3 regions of the Amycolatopsis sp. NPDC003865 genome follow, and region 1 is predicted to be linked to each of the others. Evidence: riboswitches for the same ligand, from Rfam matches in the RefSeq annotation. Region 1 holds a riboswitch; each other region holds the start of a gene.
The links. A riboswitch is a leader RNA that binds a small molecule or an ion and turns the genes downstream of it on or off. The one in region 1 is predicted to bind thiamine pyrophosphate.

Region 1 (6,573 bases):
CCGCTCAACGAGATGTACTCGCGGCCGTCCGACAGCAGGTCCACGCAGTCCCGTGTTCCCTGCATGTGGCCGCCCTTGACCAGGACCCAGCGGGATCCGAACTCCAGCAGGGCGTCCGCCGCCGCGCGCTGGGAGGCCTCGTCGGACACCGAAATCCCGGTCAGCAGGCCGACCTCGTCCAGGTTCGGCGTGATCAGCGTCGCGCGCGGGAACAGCTCCGTGCGGATCGCCTCCAGTGCGTCCTCGCGCAGCAGGGAATGCCCGGTCATCGACGCCGCCACCGGGTCGACCACCAGGGGGAAGCCGAACCCGGTCTCGTCGAGCGTCTTCGCGACCGCGCGGATGATCTCGGCCGTCGCGAGCATGCCCGTCTTCGCCGCGTTGACGCCCATGTCCGACGCCACCGCCTTGATCTGCGCGGTGACGACGTCCACCGGGATCTCCGTGAAACCCTGCACGCCCAACGAGTTCTGCACGGTGACCGCGGTCAGCGCCACCAGCCCGTGCACGCCGTGGGCGAAGAACGTCCGCAGGTCCGCCTGGATGCCCGCACCACCACCGGAGTCCGATCCGGCGATGGTGAGGGCGGTGGGCGGTGTCACGGCTGCACGACCGGCAGGTACACCTGGCTGCCGGACTCGGTGAACTCCGCCGACTTCGACGCCATCCCGGCCTCGATTGCCTCCACAGTGGACAGTCCGTGCTCTTCCGCGTACTTGCGGACGTCCTGCGTGATCCGCATCGAGCAGAACTTCGGCCCGCACATCGAGCAGAAGTGCGCGGTCTTGGCCGGTTCGGCGGGCAGCGTCTCGTCGTGGAACGAACGGGCGGTGTCCGGGTCCAGCGAGAGGTTGAACTGGTCGTTCCAGCGGAACTCGAAACGCGCCTTGGACAGCTCGTCGTCCCATTCCTGCGCGTACTTGTGCCCCTTGGCCAGGTCGGCGGCGTGCGCGGCGATCTTGTACGTGATCACGCCCGTCTTGACGTCGTCGCGGTTCGGCAGGCCGAGGTGCTCCTTCGGCGTCACGTAACACAGCATCGCCGTGCCGTACCAGCCGATCTGCGCCGCGCCGATGGCCGACGTGATGTGGTCGTACGCCGGTGCGATGTCCGTCGCGAGTGGACCGAGGGTGTAGAACGGCGCCTCGCCGCAGAGCTTTTCCTCGAGCTCGACGTTCTCCTTGATCTTGTGCATCGGCACGTGGCCGGGGCCCTCGATCATCACCTGGACGTCGTGCGAGCGCGCGATGTGCGTCAGCTCGCCCAGGGTTTCCAGCTCGGCGAACTGCGCGCGGTCGTTGGCGTCGGCGATCGAGCCGGGGCGCAGGCCGTCGCCGAGGGAGAACGTGACGTCGTACTGGCGGAGGATCTCGCAGAGTTCCTCGAAGTGGGTGTACAAAAAGGACTCCTGGTGGTGCGCGAGGCACCACGCGGCCATGATCGACCCGCCGCGGCTGACGATGCCCGTGACGCGCCGCGCGGTCAGCGGGATGTAGCGCAGCAGCACGCCGGCGTGCACGGTGACGTAGTCGACGCCCTGCTCGCACTGCTCGATGATCGTGTCGCGGTAGATCTCCCACGACAGCTTTTCCGGTTCGCCGTCGACCTTTTCCAGTGCCTGGTAGATCGGCACGGTGCCGACCGGGACCGGCGAGTTGCGGATGATCCACTCGCGCGTCTCGTGGATCCGCTTGCCGGTGGAGAGGTCCATGATCGTGTCGGCGCCCCAGCGGGTCGCCCAGACCATCTTGTCGACCTCTTCCTCGACCGACGACCAGACGGCCGAGTTGCCCATGTTGGCGTTGATCTTCACGAGGAAGTTCTTGCCGATGATCATCGGCTCGGACTCGGGGTGCTTGCGGTTGACCGGGATCACCGCACGCCCGCGGGCCACCTCGTCGCGCACGAACTCGGGCGAAACCCGTTCGCGCGCGGCGATGTACTCCATTTCGCGGGTGATGACGCCCTGTTTGGCCCAGCCCAGCTGGGTGTTGTGCTCGCGGCCGTCGGCCCAGCCGGCGCGCAGCCGGTGCAGTCCACTGTGGACGTCGATCGAAGCTTCGGGATCGGTGTACGGGCCCGAAGTGTCGTAGACGTCGAAGTGCTCGCCGTTCGACAGATCGATCCGGCGCGCGGGAACGCGGAGCCCGGATTCGGTCTGGTGGTACACCTTGCGCGAGCCGGTGATCGGCCCGGTCGTTACGGAGACGTCCTTGTTCTCAAGCGTCGTCAACGACTTTCACTCCCTACGCCGGCATTACCCGGTCAGGTTCATGCGGTCGGTGACGCCTGCGAAACGCAAGTCACCCTCTCAGCCCGCCATGGCGCGAGCTCCCGCGTTGGTGTTGTAACCCGACCATGCCACGCCGGAGCGCGATACTCAAGTCAGCCGACCAACTCGGCCGGAGTGGCGTAGACGTCGACCATGGCTCCGTTGCGCAGCACGGTGATCGGCAGTGCGGTGCCGATCACCTCCGCGAACAGCTGCCGCTGGATGCCCTGGGCGTCCGAGACCCGGGTGCGGCCGACGGTCAGCACGAGGTCGCCCGCCTTGAGGCCCGCGCGGTCGGCGGGGCCGCCGGTGACGACTTCGCGCACCCGCAGCCCGGCGCTCTGCCCGGTGCGCTCGGCGACGTCGTCCGGCAGTGGCGCGGGCACGCCGACGACGCCGAGGTACGCGCGCCGCACCCGGCCCTCGACGACGAGCGTGTCGATGATCCGCCGCGTGGTGGCGTTGATCGGGACGGCGAGCCCGAGCCCGAGGCCGGCGACGGCGGTGTTGACGCCGACGACCCGCCCGGCGGAGTCGGCGAGCGCGCCGCCGGAGTTGCCGGGGTTGAGGGCGGCGTCGGTCTGGATGACGTCTTCGATCACCCGTCCCGCGCGGCCGTGGCGCACCGGCAGCGCCCGGCCGAGCGCGCTGACGACGCCGGCGGTGACGGTGCCGGAGAAGCCGAGCGGGCTCCCGATGGCCACGACGAGCTGCCCGACGACGAGCCGGTCGGCGTCGCCGAGCACCGCGGCCGACGGCGTCTCGCCGCGCGCCCGCAGCACGGCGAGGTCGGAGAGCGGATCGGCGCCGACGACGTCGAAGGGCACTTCGCTGCCGTCGGCGAAGGTGGCGACCCCGCGCCGGTGGTCGGCGACGACGTGGGCGTTGGTGAGCAGGTGGCCGTCGTCGGCGAAGACGACGGCCGAGCCGCTGCCGCGCGCGAGCTGCACCCCGGCGACGTGCGGGGTGACGGTCTTCGCGACCGTGCTGACCGCGCGCGAGTAGGCGTCCATCGCGTCTTCCATGAGGGCACCTCGATTACACCGTTGCAGGTACTACAAGTGTGCGCCCGAAAACCGAGACCGGGAGTTCGCTGTCCGTGAACCGGTTCACCGGACCAGTGACGGTCAGTGGTTCACCGGTTCGGACCATGCGCCGGTGAAGATTCGGCGGCAGACTCCCAAGTCGCTTCTGTAACGGTGCAGAAGCGATCTTCTGTGGGGTTGATATGCGCAAACTCATGTTCGGCGCCCTCGCCGGGCTGCTGGTCACCGGCCTGATCCCGGGGATCGCGGTGGCCCAGGGCGAGGCTCCCGGCGCCCCGGGCGCCCATCCCAGCTGGCTGCCCGCGAACAAGACCGGTTTCGGCACGGCTCACGACCGGTCCAGCAACGTCTGGTTCACCCTCCAAGGTGGCCAGCTGTCCGAGGTCTACTACCCGGACCTGTCGACACCGAGCGTCCGGTCGACGAACTTCGTCGTCACGGACGGCCGGAGCTTCGCCGTCGCCGACTACACCGCGAAGTCCCAGCAGGTCCGGCGGACCGACGACGACAGCCTGACCTACGAGCAGACCATCACCGACGACCAGCACCGCTGGCGGCTGCGCAAGACGTACGTCACCGACCCGGCCGCCACGACGGTGCTGGTGGACGTCGACTTCCAGTCGCTCACCGGGCGGCCCTACCAGCTCTACGCGGTCGCCGACCCGGACCTCACCAACGACGGCTCCGACGACTCCGCCGCGCGGAAGGGCGACGCCGTCACCGCGCAGGACGCGACCAACGCCGCCGCGCTCACCGCGAAGCCCGCCTTCACGAAGACGAGCGTCGGCTACGCGGGCGCGTCCGACGGGAACACCCAGCTCACGAAGACCTTCAAGCTGACCTCCTACGACACCGCCGCCAAGGGCAACGTCGTGCTGACCGGGCAGACGACCGCCGACGGCCTGCGGAACCGGCACGTCACCCTCGCGCTCGGCATGGGCGCGAAGGCGTCCGACGCGCTCGGCAGCGCGCAGGCGTCGCAGCGACGCGGCGTCCGCGACATCACGCGCGCCTACGACCGCGGGTGGAAGGAGTACCTGCGTGGGGTGGGCAAGCCGCCGTCGTCGCTGAAGACCGACGCCGAGCGCGACCTCTACAAGGCGTCGATGCTGACGCTCGCCGCGAGCGAGGACAAGCACCACCCGGGCGCCTTCATCGCGTCGCCGAGCATGCCGTGGCGGTTCGGGAACAACGACCCGGAGTGGTCGCCGTCGGGCACCTACCACCTGGTCTGGCCGCGTGACCTCTACCAGATCGCGACCGGGCTGGCCGCCGGCGGCGACACGGCCGCCGCGAACCGCGCGGTGTCCTACATGTTCGGCACGCAGCAGCAGGCCGACGGGCACATGCCGCAGAACAGCCGCGTCGACGGAGTGCCGTACTGGACATCGATCCAGCTCGACGAAACCGCTTTCCCGATCGTGCTGGCCCAGCAGCTCGGCCGCACCGACCTGTGGCCCGGCGTTCGCAAGGCCGCCGACTTCATCCTGGGCTACCAGGGGCCCAACGGGCAGCCTTCGCCGTACACGCAGCAGGAGCGGTGGGAAGAGCAGGACGGCTGGTCCCCGTCGACCATCGCGTCGGTGATCGCGGGGCTGGTCTGCGCGGCGGACATCGCGTCGCACAACGGCGCGGCCGCCGACGCCGCCCGGTACCTGGCCGCGGCCGACAAGATGAAGGCCGACCTGCCGAAGCAGACGATCACCACGAACGGGCCGCTGTCGAAGGACCCGTACTTCGTCCGCTTGACCAAGGACGCCAACGCGAACGCCGGGACGACGTACAACCTCGGCAACTCGAGCGTGACGATGGACCAGCGCGCGGTCACCGACGCGGGCTTCCTCGACTTGGTGCGGCTCGGCGTCTACCGCGCGGACGACCCGGTGATCAAGAACAGCGTTCGCGTCACCGACTCCGACATCGCGTTCACCACGCCGACCGGGCAGTTCTGGCACCGGTACACCAAGGACGGCTACGGCGAGCAGGCCGACGGTTCGCCGTGGGACTACACGTTCCCGGCCGAAAGCCGCACGACGTACGGCCGGCTGTGGCCGCTGCTGGCCGGCGAGCGCGGCGAGTACGAGCTGACGCTCGGCGACAGTGCCTCGGCCGCGCGGCGGCTGCGTGACCTCGGCCGGGTGAGCAGCTCGGCGGAGACCATGCCGGAGCAGGTGTGGGACGAGAACCCGCCGTCGGGCCATACCGGCTTCCCGGCCGGCACGCCCACCACGTCGGCGACCCCGCTGGCCTGGACGCACGCGCAGTACGTCCGGCTGGCCTGGGACGTCAAGGCGGGATCGGTGCTGGAGACGCCGAAGGTGGTCCGCTGCCACTTCCTCGGCTGCTGACCGCTCTCGAAACGGCGAAGGGCCCCTCGATCGAGGGGCCCTTCGTGGTTTCAGATGACGGCGCCGTCGTCCTCGGGGGTCTTCGGCGGGAGCCACGAGTTGCCGGGGACGCCCCACTTGTTGTGCTTGAGCATCTTCTTCGCCGCGCGCGCGTGGCGGCCGACCAGGCGGTCGAGGTAGATGTACCCGTCCAGGTGGTCGGTCTCGTGCTGCAGGCAGCGCGCGAAGTAGCCCGTGCCCTCGACCTCGATCGGGTTGCCCTCGATGTCGGAGCCGGTCACCTTCGCCCACTTCGCGCGGCCCGTCGGGTACGACTCACCGGGCGCCGACAGGCAGCCCTCCCAGTCGTCGTCCGGGTCCGGCATGGTCTCCGGGATCTCCGACGTCTCGAGCTTCGGGTTGACGACGACGCCCTTGTGCCGCACGCCCTCGTCGTCCGGGCAGTCGTAGACGAACACCCGCTGGTCGAGGCCGATCTGGTTGGCCGCGAGGCCGACGCCCTCGGCGGCGTACATCGTCTCGAACATGTCGTCCACGAGCGTGCGCAGCTTCTCGTCGAACTCGGTGATCTCCCGAGTCGGCTGGTGCAGCACGGGTTCGCCGGCGATAACGATGGGGTGGATGGTCACGGCGAGCCAGTTTAGTCGGACCCCTCTGGTAGACCTGCATCAGACCGTGACGCGCCGAGGTCGATGCCCACGTCGGCGGCCGCTTCCGTGGTTGAATGGCGCCCGCGGAAGAGCTAGGTCTGATTCGCCATGACGCCCGATTGAGAGGGACTCGGATGGACGCCGCGGAGTCGATGGCTGAGCCGCAGCCGTCGCCGCCGAAGCCCGTGCCCGGCCTGACCGAACGCGAGGTCGAGATCCTCGCCTTCGAGCGCCAGTGGTGGCGACACGCCGGGGCG
Region 2 (6,573 bases), on a different contig from region 1:
GTTCGCCACGATCGAGCCGAACGTCGGCGTCGTGCCGCTGCCGGACCCCCGGCTGGACAAGCTGGCCGAGCTGTACAAGTCGGAGAAGACCGTCCCCGCCGTGGTGTCCTTTGTGGACATCGCGGGCATCGTGAAGGGCGCGTCCGAGGGTGCCGGGCTGGGCAACAAGTTCCTCGCGAACATCCGCGAGGCCAACGCGATCTGCCAGGTCATCCGCGTGTTCGACGACCCCGACGTGGTGCACGTCGACGGCCGGATCGACCCGTCGAGCGACATCGAGACGATCAACACCGAGCTGATCCTCGCCGACCTGCAGACCCTGGACAAGGCGCTGCCGCGGCTGGAGAAGGAAGCGCGGACGAAGAAGGAGAACAAGCCCGCGCTCGACAACGCGCAGAAGGCGAAGGAGATCCTCGACGCCGGGCGCACGCTCTTCCAGGCGCAGAAGGAAGTCGACTTCGACGCGCTGCGCGAGCTGAGCCTGCTGACGACGAAGCCGTTCCTGTACGTCTTCAACGCCGACGAGTCGGTGCTCACCGACGAGGCCCGCCGCGAGGAGCTGACCAAGCTGGTCGCGCCGGCGGACGCGGTGTTCCTCGACGCGAAGGTCGAGGCGGAGCTGCTCGAGCTGGACGACGAGGAGTCGGTGCGCGAGCTGCTCGAGTCGGTGGGCCAGCCGGAGCCGGGGCTGTACTCGCTGGCCCGCGCGGGCTTCCACACCCTCGGGCTGCAGACGTACCTGACGGCGGGCCCGAAGGAGTCCCGCGCCTGGACGATCCCCCAGGGCGCGACGGCCCCCCAGGCGGCGGGCGTGATCCACACGGACTTCGAGCGCGGCTTCATCAAGGCGGAGATCGTCTCCTACGACGACCTGATGGAGGCGGGCACGATGGCCGCGGCCCGGGCGGCGGGCAAGGTCCGCATGGAGGGCAAGGACTACGTCATGGCCGACGGCGACGTGGTCGAGTTTCGCTTCAACGTCTGAGTCGGCTACTGGTTGTTACTTTCATTGGACGCAGGATATGCTGCGTCCAATGAAAGCTTCGCCGAGCTTGCTGCCCCTGCTGCGTTCGCGCCTGCAGGGCGAGCTGCTCGCGCTGGTCCTGCTGCACCCGGAGCGCGAGTACAGCATCACCGAGCTCGCCGAGTCGTTCGGCGTCTCGGCGACGACCGTGCTGCGCGAAGCCGAGCGGCTCGTCGGTGGCGGCATCCTGGAAGACCGGCGGGTGGGCCGGAGCCGGCTCGTCAAAGCCCGCACCGACACCCCGCTCTACCGCCCGCTGAGCGACGTCATCGCGGTCACGTTCGGGCCGATGTCCCTGCTCGCCGAAGCCCTGGCCGGGCTGGCGGGCGTGCGCGAGGCCTACATCTACGGGTCCTGGGCCGCGCGCTACAGCGGCGAACCAGGGCCGCCGCCCGGTGACGTCGACGTCCTCGTCGTCGGTTCGCCCGATCCGGACGAGCTCTTCGACCGGGCCGAGCGCGTGTCGCGGCGGCTGGGCCGCGAGGTCAACGTGCACCGGATTTCGCCCGAGGCGTGGGCGACCGCGGACACGGCGGATCCGTTCCTCACCAGCGTTCGCGACCGTCCGCTGGCCCGGCTGAACCTCGACCAGGAGTCCTGATGCCCCAGTGGAACCAAGGGCGGGAGCGGATCGACGCCTTCATCGCGCGCGGTGCCATCGAGCACGTTCCCGCGTCGCGGGAGGCCGCCGAGGCCGAACTGGTCCGGGCCCGCACCCACCTAGCTTCGGCGCGGCAGCTGCAGGACACGGATCCGGAAGGCGCCTACACGCTGGCCTACGACAGCGCTCGCCGGGCACTGGCGGCCGTCCTGCAGAACCAGGGCCTGCGGGTGACGAGCCGGGGTGGGCACGTGACCGTCTACGAGGCGGTCCTCGCCCAGCTGGATCCGCCGCTGGGGCCGGTCTTGCGGCCCTTCAACCGGATGCGGGCCCGGCGCAACGAAGTCGCCTACCGGTCTTCCGAGGCTCCGTCGATGACCGCCGAGGACGTCGCGGCCGACGTGCCGAAGGTGCTCGCGCTCATCGAGGTGGCCGAAAAAGCCATTCCGAACATGCCGCGTTACTGAGCGGCGGGGAGCCGGCCCGGCCCGGAAGCCAGGCCGGCGGCCGGCTCAGCCGAGCAGGCCCATCAGGGCGATCGCGATCAGCACCACCGCGGGGGCGAGGGCGTTGATCCAGGCGCGCTGGGCGGGGGTGAGAGCGGCGGTGCTGTTCATGGCGTTTCCTAGGGCCGAAATCGATGCTTCCGCCCTGCTCAGCGCGCTGATCATGTCCTTCGTTAGCGGCTGTGATCGAATTCACCGGCATCCGGGTGACGACGTCCCCGCGCGGTGAACCAGAGCACGCCGCCCGCCGCTGCCACCATCGCCGCGAATGCCGCCGTACCGACCACGATCGCCTGGGTCATGCCATCCCTCCGTTAGCAGAAGCCGTTTACCGAGAGACGTCGAACCCGCGAGAAAGTGCACTCTGAGTAACCGAGATCACACCGAGCCGAGCACCGAGTCGATCTGCGCCGCCAGGTCGAAGTCCTTCGCCGTCAGGCCGCCCGCCGAATGGGTCGAGAGCCGGAACGTCAGCGTGCGCCAGCGGATGTCGATGTCCGGGTGGTGGTCGGCCGCTTCGGCCAGCACCGCGACGCGGTCCACCACCTCGATCGCCTGCGGGAAGCTCGCCAGCTCGGCCTCGCGCGAGATCACCGCGCCGGACCGCGTCCAGCCGGCGCCCAGCCGTTCGTCGGCCTCGGCGTCGCTCAAGATTTCCGTCATGCCTCCATGGTCGTACGTCCTGGACTACGCTGCACGGTTGCCACGGGAGTCCGGTCAGCCGGGCTGAGAGGCGGGTCACCCCGCGACCGTTCGCACCTGACCGGATCATGCCGGCGAAGGGAGGGCTTCCCCTCCTCGTCCGGCGAAGTGCAGGAGGGTAGATGAAACACAGGGCTGTTCGCGCCGCGACGGCCGTCGTCGCCGTCAGCGTCGTCGCCGCGGGGTGCTCGCTGTCCGACGGTGACGGTGGCACGCAGCAGACGCCCACCGTCACCCTCGTGACGCACGACTCCTTCCTGGCACCGCAGGAGGTGCTCGACGCCTTCCAGAAGCAGTCGGGCATCAAGATCTCCGTGCTCAAGCAGGGCGACGCCGGTTCGCTGACCAACAAGCTCGTGCTGACCAAGGCCAACCCGATCGGCGACGTCGCGTACGGCGTCGACTCGACCTTCGCCTCCCGCGCCCTGCAGGAGGGCGTCTTCGAGCCCTACACCAGCCCGGAGGCCGACCGCGGGCCGCAGCGCTACGCCGTCGACCCCGAGCACCGGCTCTCCGCGGTCGACGTCGGCGACGTCTGCGTCAACGTCGACACGAACTACTTCACGAGCAAGGGCATCCCGGCGCCGGAGTCCTACGACGACCTCGCCGACCCGAAGTACAAGGACCTGCTGGTCGCCGAGGACCCGGCGACGGCCTCGCCCGGGCTGGCGTTCCTCCTCGGCACCATCGCGAAGTACGGCGAAGCCGGCTGGAAGGACTACTGGACGAAGCTGAAGGCCAACGGGCTCAAGGTCGTCAGCGGCTGGGAAGAGGCCTACACCAAGGACTTCTCCGGCTCGTCCGGCAAGGGACCGCGCCCGATCGTCGTCTCGTACGCGTCTTCGCCCGCCGCCGAGGTCGGCGACGACGGCAAGCCGCGCACCAAGGCACTGCTCGACACCTGCTACCGGCAGGTGGAGTACGCCGGCGTGCTGGCGAACGGCAAGCAGACCGAGAGCGCGCGCAAGGTCGTCGACTTCCTGCTGTCGCAGCAGTTCCAGGCGACGGTCGCGGCGAACATGTACGTGTACCCGGCGCGCCAGGGTGTCGACCTGCCGGCGGGCTGGGCGCAGGTCGCGCCGCTGCCGCAGAAGCCGCAGTCGCTCACGGCGGACCAGGTGCAGGCCGGGCGCGAGAAGTGGATCGGCGAATGGCGCACGCTCGTGCAGCAGTGACATCCGAGGCTCCGCCTCGGGCCGGGGGCTTCGCCACCCGGAGCCCCCAAAAGAAAGCCGTAACCCCGCCGAGTACAACCCGCGGCTTCGGCCTGGCCCTGCTCGGCCTGGCCCCGATCGGCTTCCTGGTCGTCTTCTTCGCCTGGCCGGTGCTGGCGATCATCGGCCGGGGGTTCGCCGCGGGCGGGCTCGACGTCGTCCTCGGCGACGCGCGGACCTGGCAGCTGGCCGGGTTCACCGTCGCCAGCGCGGCCGCGTCGACCGTGGTCGCGGTGGTCGCCGGGCTGCCGGTGGCGTTCCTGCTCGCGCGGGTGCGGCTGCCCGGTGTCGGCCTCGCGCGGACGCTCGTGCTGGTGCCGTTCGTGCTGCCGACCGTCGTCGTCGGCCTGGCGTTCCGGGCGCTCTGGCCGGACGGCGGCGTGCTGCCGATCGTGCTGGCCAACGCGTTCTTCAACGTCGCCGTCGTCGCGCGGACCGTCGCCGGGCTGTGGGCGCGGCTCGACTCCCGGACGACCGACGCCGCCCGCGCGCTCGGCGCGTCGCCGTGGCGCGCGTTCCGCTCGGTGACGCTGCCCGCGCTGGCGCCGGCGATCGCGTCCGCCGCGGCCGTCGTGTTCCTGTTCTGCGCCACCAGTTTCGGCGTCGTCCTGATCCTGGGCGGGGCGCGCTACCGGACCCTGGAAACCGAGATCTACCTGCGGACGGTGGACCTCCTGGATCTTTCGGGCGCGGCGGCGCTTTCCCTGATCCAGTTCGCGGCCGTGGTCGCCGCGCTGGTGCTCGGCGGCCTGGCGCGCCGGCGCAGGGACGGCGCGCGGATCGGGGCCGGCGGGCCACGGCGGCCGCGGGGCGGCGAATGGTGGGTCGCCGGCGCCGCGGGGGTCGTCCTGGCGTTGCTCGTGACGCCGATCGTCGCGCTGCTCGCCGAATCGGTGTCCACTGAGGACGGCTGGAGCCTGGCCGGGTACCGCGCGCTGAGCGGGACCGGCGAGAAGGGCGCACTCCAGGTGTCCGGCTGGGACGCCGCGGTGAACTCGCTGAAGGTGGCGATCGACGCGACGCTGCTCGCGATGGTCGTCGGCGTGCTCGCGTCCGTCGTGCTGGTGGCGCTGCGCCGCTCGCCCGCGAAAGCCGCGCGGGGGCTCGGCGAGACCATGGACGCCGTCCTGATGCTGCCGCTCGGCGTGTCCGCGGTGACGGTCGGGTTCGGCTACCTGGTGACGCTCGACGCGCTGCCCGGCGACCTCCGGACGTCGCCCTACCTCGTGCCGCTCGCGCAGGCGCTGGTGATCATCCCGCTGATCGTGCGGATAGTGCTGCCGGTGCTGCGCTCGGTCGACGTCCGGTTGCGGCAGGCCGCGTCGACCCTCGGCGCGAGCCCGCTGCGCGTGTGGCGGGAGATCGACCTGCCGCTGGCGCTGCGGCCGCTGGTCGCGGCCGCGGGCTTCGGGTTCGTCGTCGCGCTCGGCGAGTTCGGCGCGACGAGCTTCCTCGCCCGGCCGACCGCGCCGACGCTGCCGGTCGCGATCGCGTCCCTGATGGGCCGCCCGGGGGAGCTGAACAACCAGATGGCGTACGCCGCGTGCGCGCTGCTGATGCTCGTGACGGTGCTGGCGGTCGCGCTGATCGACCGGCTCGGGCGCGGCCGGGTGGGGGAGTTCTGATGGCGCTGTCGGTGCGGGACCTGACTGTCCACTACGGAGACTTCGCGGCCGTCCGCGACGTCCGGCTGGACATCGCCGACGGCGAAGTGCTGGCGCTGCTCGGCCCGTCGGGCTCGGGGAAGTCGACGCTGCTGCGCGCGATCACCGGGCTGGAGCCGTCGGCGCGCGGCACGGTGAGCTGGGACGGCGACGACCTCGGCGCGGTCCCGGTGCACAAACGCGGCTTCGGCCTGGTGTTCCAGGACGGCCAGCTGTTCACCCACCGGGACGTCGCGGCGAACATCGCGTTCGGCCTGCGGATGCACGGTGTGCCGCGGGCGCAGTGGGCCCCGCGCGTCGCCGAGCTGCTGGAACTGGTCGGCCTGGCGGGTTTCGAGAAGCGGCGGGTGACGGAGCTGTCCGGCGGGCAGGCCCAGCGAGTGGCGTTGGCGCGCGCGTTGGCGCCGAAGCCGCGGTTGCTGCTGCTGGACGAGCCACTGTCCGGTTTGGACGCGGGGTTGCGCGAGCAGCTGGCGATCGACCTGGCGGACCTGTTGCGGCGCAGCAAGATCACGGCACTGCTGGTGACGCACGACCAGGAAGAGGCGTTCACGCTGGCCGACCGGGTCGCGGTGCTCGACGCGGGCGAAGTGCGCCAGGAGGGCGCGGTCCGGCGGGTGTGGCGCAACCCGGCGGACGACGACGTGGCCCGCTTCCTGGGGGTGACGACGTTCGTGGCGGGTACCGCGGCCGGCGGCGTCGCGCACACGGCGCTGGGCGACGTCGTCTTGCCGGAGGTGAAGGACGGCCCGGTGCGGCTGGGATTGCGGCCGCACGCGCTGCGGGTGGCGGCCGAAGGGGTGCCGGGCGAGGTCGTGGCGGCCGTGCACCGCCGGGAGCACGTGCGGCTCGTCGTGAAACT
Region 3 (6,573 bases), on a different contig from region 1:
TCGTTGTACGCCGTTCTACGCGAGCACTACGGCGTCGAACTCGAACGCGCGGAGGAGTCGATCGAGACGTCGCTCGCCGGCCCCGAAGAGGCGGAGATGCTCGGCGCCGACGTCGGCATGCCGGTGCTGCGGCTGACCCGGCACTCGTTCGCCACGGACGGCAAGCCGGTCGAGTACGCCCGCTCGGTCTACCGCGGCGACCGCTACAAGTTCGTCACTACGCTGATGCCGTGACCGCAACGGAGGACACCGGGATCCGGTGGGGGACGCACGCCGCGCGCGGCGTGCTCGCCACCACGATCCTCGGCTCGGGCATGGCGATGCTCGACGGCACCATCGTCAACGTCGCCCTGCCCCGCATCGGCGCCGAGCTGAACGCGTCCGTCGCCGGGCTGCAGTGGATCCTCGACGGTTACCTGCTGGCGCTTGCCGCGCTCATCCTGGTCGCCGGCTCGCTCGGCGACCGGTACGGCCGGCGCCGGATGTACCTGATCGGGGTCGTCTGGTTCGGCGTCGCGTCCGGGCTGTGCGCCGCCGCCGTGTCCACCGAGATGCTGGTCGCGATGCGGATCCTGCAGGGCGTCGGCGGCGCGCTGCTGACGCCGGGGTCGCTCGCGATCCTCCAGTCCTCCTTCGCGCACGACGCGCGCGCCCGCGCGATCGGCGCCTGGTCCGGCCTCGGCGGCATCGCCGCGGCCGCCGGACCGCTGCTCGGCGGGTTCCTCGTCCAGGTCTGGTCGTGGCGCCTGGCGTTCCTGATCAACGTCCCGATCGCCATCGCCGTCGTGCTGATGGCCCGGAAGTTCGTCCCGGAGTCGCGTGACCCGGACGCGACCGGGCACCCGGACTTCGGCGCCGCGGCGCTGGGCGCGATCGGCCTCGCCGGGGTCACCGGCGCGCTGGTGGAAGCACCCGGCCGCGGCATCGGCGACCCGATCGTGCTGGTCGCGGGCGTGCTGGGGATCGCGGGACTGACGGCGTTCGTCGTCGTCCAGCACCGCTCGCGCGAGCCGCTGGTGCCGCCGTCGCTGTTCGGCGACCGCACGTTCACCCTGGCCAACGCGCTGACCTTCGCGATGTACGCGGCGCTCGGCGGCGTGATGATGCTGCTGGTCATGCAGCTGCAGGTGTCGCTGCACTACTCGCCGACCGCGGCCGGGCTGGCCGGGCTGCCGCTCACGGTGATCATGCTGCTGCTGTCGGGCCGGTCGGGCGCGCTGGCCCAGCGGATCGGACCCCGCGCGCAGCTGGTGGCCGGCCCGATCGTCGTCGGCGCCGGGATGCTGCTGATGCTGCGCATCGCGCCCGGCGCGTCCTACCTCGGCGCGGTGCTGCCCGCGGTGGTCGTGTTCGGGCTCGGCCTGGCGACCGTGGTGGCCCCGGTGACCGCGACGGTGCTCGCGGCGGCCCCGGACCGCTACGCCGGCGTCGCGTCCGGCGTCAACAACGCGATCGCGCGGTCGGGCGGGCTCTTGGCGGTGGCGGTGCTGCCGGCGGCGGCCGGCCTGACGGGCGAGGCGTACGCGGACCCGGTGGCGCTCACGGCGGGCTGGCGGATGGCGCTGGTCATCTGCGCCGCGCTGGCGATCGTGGGCGGGCTGATCGCGCTGGGCATCCACAACGGCGTGCTCGAACCGCCGTCCGCGCCGGAGCCCGGGAAGCCCGACGACGAGTGCCCGCACCTGGGCGAGTGCTACCACTGCGGCGTCGAGGGCCCGCCGACGCACGTCCGCGGCGGCGGGACCCCGGTCGCCGGCTCCTAGCTCGTCAACCCGCGAGGATCTCGGCGAACAGCGCCGGGTCGGCGTTGCCGCCCGAGACGATCGCGACCGTCTTGCCCGCCGGCAGCCCCGCCTCGTGGAACAGGTACGCCGCCGCCGTCACCGCGCCGCTGGGCTCGGCCACCAGCCGGGCCTTGCGGGCGAGGACGCGCACGGCCTCGCGGATCTCGTCCTCGGTGACCGTGACCATGTCGTCGACGACCGCGCGCAGGTGCGCGAACGTCAGCTCGGACGGCTGTGAGCGCAGGCCGTCGGCGATCGTGCGGGCGCGGTCGGCCTGTGGCCACCGGACCAGCTCGCCCCGCCGGAGGCTGTCGGCGGCGTCCGCGGCCAGCGCCGGCTCGACCCCGATGACCTTCGCGTGCGGTGCCCGGGCCTTGATCGCGGTGCCGACGCCGGCGGCCAGCCCGCCGCCGCTGACCGGCACCAGCACGACCTCGGCTTCGGGGAGGTCTTCGGCGATCTCGAGCCCCGCCGTGCCCTGCCCGGCGATGATGGCCGCGTCGTCGAAGGGCGGGATGAGGGTCAGCCCGCGTTCGGCGGCCAGTTCGCGCGCTTTGCCCTCGTGCTCGCCGATCGGCACCTCGATCACCTCGGCGCCGTAGGAGCGGGTGGCTTCGACCTTGATCCGTGGCGTCACGTCCGGCACGACGACCAACGCGGGCACGCCGTACCGCTGCGCGGCGTACGCGACCGCTTGCGCGTGGTTGCCGCTGGAATAAGCGATGACGCCGCGGGTACGCCGTTCGTCGTCGAGGGTGGCGATCGCGTTGAACGCGCCGCGCACCTTGAACGCGCCGACCGGTTGGAGGTTTTCGGGTTTGAGCCACAGGGTTCCGCGGGGATCCCACGTCTGGAGCAGCAGGGGCGTGCGCACGGCGACATCCTGGACGCGCTTCGCCGCGGCCTCGATGTCAGAGATCGTCACCAGTTCCATGTGCCGAGTATGTCAAGAAAGTGCCCGGTGTGGAGTGTCTATTGTGGACGGTCGGAGTGGTGCTCCTCACGCTCCGGCAACGTGGGGAGTTCCTCGCGCGCCTTACACGTTGGAAACGGGGAGAAGACTTTCTAGCGGATCGGGATCATGAGCAAGGAGAACGCAGCGGCTTCCGAGTTGGACACGAAGAAGGAAGAAAAGTCCGGCCTGCGGATCGCGCAGGTGCTGGCGGCGGCGCTCGCGGCGGTGACCGCGGCGCTGCTGGGATCGACGCTCGGCGTGGCCGGCACGGTGGTCGGCGCCGGCGTGGCGAGCGTGGTGTCGACGGTCGGCAGCGAGCTGTACCTGCGCTCGCTGCAACGCACCCGCGAGGCGGCGCTCAAGGCGCGGCAGCTGGCGACGTCGGGGATCCGCCGGCGCGGGGTACCCGACCTGCCGGCGGCGGCCGAGGTGCCGATCACCGACCAGCCGACGGTCCAGCTGGCCAAGCCGGAGGAGGAGCCCTCGCGGCTGCGCAAACTGCGCTGGCCGTTGATCATCGGCACGAGCGTGGCGGCGTTCGCGGTGGCGATCCTGGCGATCGTCGGCTTCGAGTCGGCGACGGGCACCCAGATCGGCGGCGGCACGGGCACGAGCATCGGCAAGATCTTCGGCAACGGCGGCGGCCGCACGGACCCGGCGCCGTCGACCACGCCCGCGCCCTCGACGGACACCCAGGTGTCCCCGACGGAGACGACCACGACGCCGTCGGACACGTCCACGGCCCCGACGACCTCGTCGGAGACGCCGACGACCACGCCGAGCACGACGACCCAGCAGCCGTCGACCTCGGCCCCGGCGACGACGACCGCGCCCACCAGCAAGGGCGCGGTCACCACCCCGACGCCGTGAACGCTCAGGGGAGGCGGGCGCGCAGCTCCCGAGCGGCAGCTTCGGGGTCTTCGGCTTCGGTGATCGCCCGGACCACCACGATCCGGGACGCTCCCGCGTCGAGGACCTCCGGGAGCCGGTCGCCGTCGATGCCGCCGATGGCGAACCACGGCCGGTCCGGGGTCCAGGCCGCGGTCTCGCGCACCAGGTCCAGGCCGGGCGCGGAGCGGCCCGGCTTGGTCGGCGTCGGCCAGCAGGGGCCCGTGCAGAAGTAGTCCACGCCGGGCTCCGCGGCCGCCGCGAGGGCCTGGTCGAGCGAGTGCGTCGACCGGCCGATGACGACCTCGTCCCCGAGGATGCGGCGGGCCAGCGGCACCGGGATGTCGTCCTGGCCCAGGTGCAGCACGTCCGCGCCCACCGCCAAAGCGACGTCGGCCCGGTCGTTCACCGACAGCAACGCTCCGTGCCGCGCGCAGGCCTCGGCCAGCACCTCCAGCGCCGCGATCTCCTGGGCGGCCTCCAGCGGCGCACCCCCGGTCTTGTCGCGCAGCTGGATGATGTCGACGCCGCCGGCCAGCGCCGCGTCGGCGAAGGACGCCAAATCGCCGCGCGAAGTTCGGGCGTCCGTGCAGAGGTACAGGCGCGCCGCGTCGAGGCGGGCGCGGATCTTGTCACCGGAAAGGGCGGGCATAGCGGCGACCGTACCTCGCGAGCTAGGGTGGACTCGTCCGCACGGGAGCCCGAGGGACGGGCTGAGAGGGAGCTGCCGCTCCGACCGTGGAACCTGATCCGGGTCATGCCGGCGCAGGGAGCGTGATCCCATGACGAACCTGGCAGTGGTGGGCGGCGGCGTGATCGGCCTGGCCACGGCGTGGCGCGCGGCCGCGAACGGCCACGAGGTCACCCTCTACGACCCCGAACCCGTCCGCGGCGGCGCCTCCTGGCTGGCCGGCGGCATGCTCGCCCCGGTCACCGAAGCCTGGCCCGGCGAGGAAGACGTGCTCATCCTCGGCGAAGAATCGCTGAGGCGGTGGCCCGGCTTCGCGAGCGACCTGGCCCGCGAAGGCCTGGACCCCGGCCTGGCCGAACACGGCACGCTCGTCGTCGCCTTCGACAGCGCCGACGCCGGCTACCTGGACATCCTCGCCGGCCACCTGCACGGGACCGGCCGCGCGGCGGACCGGCTCACCGGCCGGGAGGCCAAGCGTCTCGAGCCCGGCGTCGGATCTGTCCGAAGTGGACTCCACGTGCCCGGCGACCTGGCCGTGGACAACCGGAAACTCCTCCAAGCGCTCTACGCGGCGGCGCGGGAGCGGGACGTGCGGTTCGTGCGCGAACGCGTGGAACGGATCCCGGACGCCGAAGCCGTCGTGCTCGCCGCCGGCGCCTGGACCGGGCGGCTGCACCCGCAGCTGGCCGGGGCCGTCCGCCCGCTCAAGGGCGAGATCCTCCGGCTCAGGCCCCGCCGCGGCTGCCTGCCGCCGCCGACGCGAACCGTCCGCGCCGTCGTCGAAGGCAAGCCGATCTACCTCGTCCCGCGCGGCGACCAGGAGCTCGTTCTCGGCGCGACGCAGTACGAAGCGGGCTTCGACCAGGCCGTCACCGCGCGCGGCGTGCGCGAGCTGATCGAGGGTGCCGAACGCGTCTTCCCCGCGATCACGGAGTACGAGCTGGCCGAGACCGCCGCGGGCCTGCGGGCCGGCAGCCGGGACGTCCTGCCCTACATCGGTGTCCTGGACGACGGTGTCTTCGCCGCCACCGGGCACCACCGCAACGGCCTGCTGATGGCCCCCGTGACCGCGGACGCCGTGGTCGCCTGGCTCGAGGGTGAGAAGCCGCCCGAAGGCGTCGAAGCGGCTTCACCCGCCCGCCTGCACCAGAAGGAGCACGTGTGATGGAGATCAAGCTCAACGGGAAGTGGACGGAGTTCCCGGACGGCGCCACGGTCGCCGACGTCCTCGACGCGTCGGGCGGGCAGCGGCCCGGCATCGCCGTCGCGGTCGACGGCGTCGTCGTCCGGCGGGGCGACTGGCCGACCACCGCCGTGCCCAAGGGGGCGGTCCTCGACGTGCTCACCGCGGTCCAGGGAGGCTGAAATGGACGCAGAACCGCTGGTCATCGGCACCGCCAAGCTGTCGTCGCGGCTGATCATCGGCACCGGCGGCGCGGCCAACCTGGCCGTGCTCGAACGGGCGCTGGTCGCGTCCGGCACCGAGCTGACCACCGTCGCGATGCGCCGCGCCGACGCCGAAGGCGGCTCCGGCGTCCTCGAACTGCTGAAGCGGCTCGGCATCGAGCTGCTGCCCAACACCGCGGGCTGCCGCACGGCCGCCGAGGCCGTGCTGACCGCGCAGCTCGCCCGGGAGGCGCTGGAAACCGATCTGGTCAAGCTCGAGGTGCACGCCGACGACCGGACGCTGCTGCCGGACCCGGTCGAGACCCTCGACGCCGCCGAACGGCTGGCCGCCGACGGGTTCACGGTGTTCGCCTACACGAACGACGACCCGGTGCTCGCGCTGCGGCTGGAGGAGGCGGGCTGCGCCGCGGTGATGCCGCTGGGCGCGCCGATCGGCACCGGTCTCGGCATCCGGAATCCGCACAACATCGAGCTGATCGTTTCGCGGGCGGGCGTGCCGGTGATCCTGGACGCCGGAATCGGCACGGCGTCGGACGCGACGCTGGCGATGGAGCTCGGTTGCGACGCCGTCCTGCTGTCCACCGCCGTCACCCGGGCGGCGGATCCGGAGCGGATGGCCGCCGCCATGCGCTCGGCCGTCGTCGCCGGTCACCTGGCCCGCGGGGCGGGCCGGGTGCCGCAGCGCTTCTGGGCGAAGGCGTCGAGTCCACCCCGGTGAACCGGGGAGGCTTCACGCCGAACGCGCACAGCGAGCCCGTAAGGTGGACGGCACTTTCCGGCGCACCGGCGGCGGGGCAGGGCAGAAGGAGCCAGCCGTGACGAGCACATCGGTCCAGGACGTCTCGGGC

Region 2: another riboswitch for thiamine pyrophosphate. It lies ahead of ACWEVP_RS30700 (thiamine ABC transporter substrate-binding protein); the one in region 1 lies ahead of thiC (phosphomethylpyrimidine synthase ThiC).
Region 3: another riboswitch for thiamine pyrophosphate. It lies ahead of thiO (glycine oxidase ThiO); the one in region 1 lies ahead of thiC (phosphomethylpyrimidine synthase ThiC).

What each region holds. Positions count from the first base shown of each region.
Region 1 covers NZ_JBSGJA010000015.1:291-6,863, forward strand. Annotated here, with positions in the region: gene thiD (bifunctional hydroxymethylpyrimidine kinase/phosphomethylpyrimidine kinase) at 1-602, opposite strand, end outside; gene thiC (phosphomethylpyrimidine synthase ThiC) at 599-2,233, opposite strand; TPP riboswitch at 2,227-2,348, opposite strand; gene ACWEVP_RS30980 (S1C family serine protease) at 2,386-3,297, opposite strand; gene ACWEVP_RS30985 (glycoside hydrolase family 15 protein) at 3,501-5,666, shown strand; gene ACWEVP_RS30990 (peptide deformylase) at 5,717-6,295, opposite strand; gene ACWEVP_RS30995 (DUF3263 domain-containing protein) at 6,451-6,573, shown strand, end outside.
Region 2 covers NZ_JBSGJA010000014.1:197,379-203,951, reverse strand. Annotated here, with positions in the region: gene ychF (redox-regulated ATPase YchF) at 1-985, shown strand, start outside; gene ACWEVP_RS30720 (ArsR family transcriptional regulator) at 1,035-1,625, shown strand; gene ACWEVP_RS30715 (hypothetical protein) at 1,625-2,092, shown strand; gene ACWEVP_RS30710 (hypothetical protein) at 2,305-2,433, opposite strand; gene ACWEVP_RS30705 (4a-hydroxytetrahydrobiopterin dehydratase) at 2,510-2,794, opposite strand; TPP riboswitch at 2,827-2,934, shown strand; gene ACWEVP_RS30700 (thiamine ABC transporter substrate-binding protein) at 2,956-4,008, shown strand; gene ACWEVP_RS30695 (ABC transporter permease) at 4,116-5,672, shown strand; gene ACWEVP_RS30690 (ABC transporter ATP-binding protein) at 5,672-6,573, shown strand, end outside.
Region 3 covers NZ_JBSGJA010000046.1:4,697-11,269, reverse strand. Annotated here, with positions in the region: gene ACWEVP_RS49805 (GntR family transcriptional regulator) at 1-234, shown strand, start outside; gene ACWEVP_RS49800 (MFS transporter) at 231-1,763, shown strand; gene ACWEVP_RS49795 (threonine ammonia-lyase) at 1,768-2,718, opposite strand; gene ACWEVP_RS49790 (hypothetical protein) at 2,866-3,609, shown strand; gene thiE (thiamine phosphate synthase) at 3,614-4,279, opposite strand; TPP riboswitch at 4,311-4,416, shown strand; gene thiO (glycine oxidase ThiO) at 4,410-5,483, shown strand; gene thiS (sulfur carrier protein ThiS) at 5,483-5,683, shown strand; gene thiG (thiazole synthase) at 5,685-6,443, shown strand; gene ACWEVP_RS49765 (MarR family winged helix-turn-helix transcriptional regulator) at 6,541-6,573, shown strand, end outside.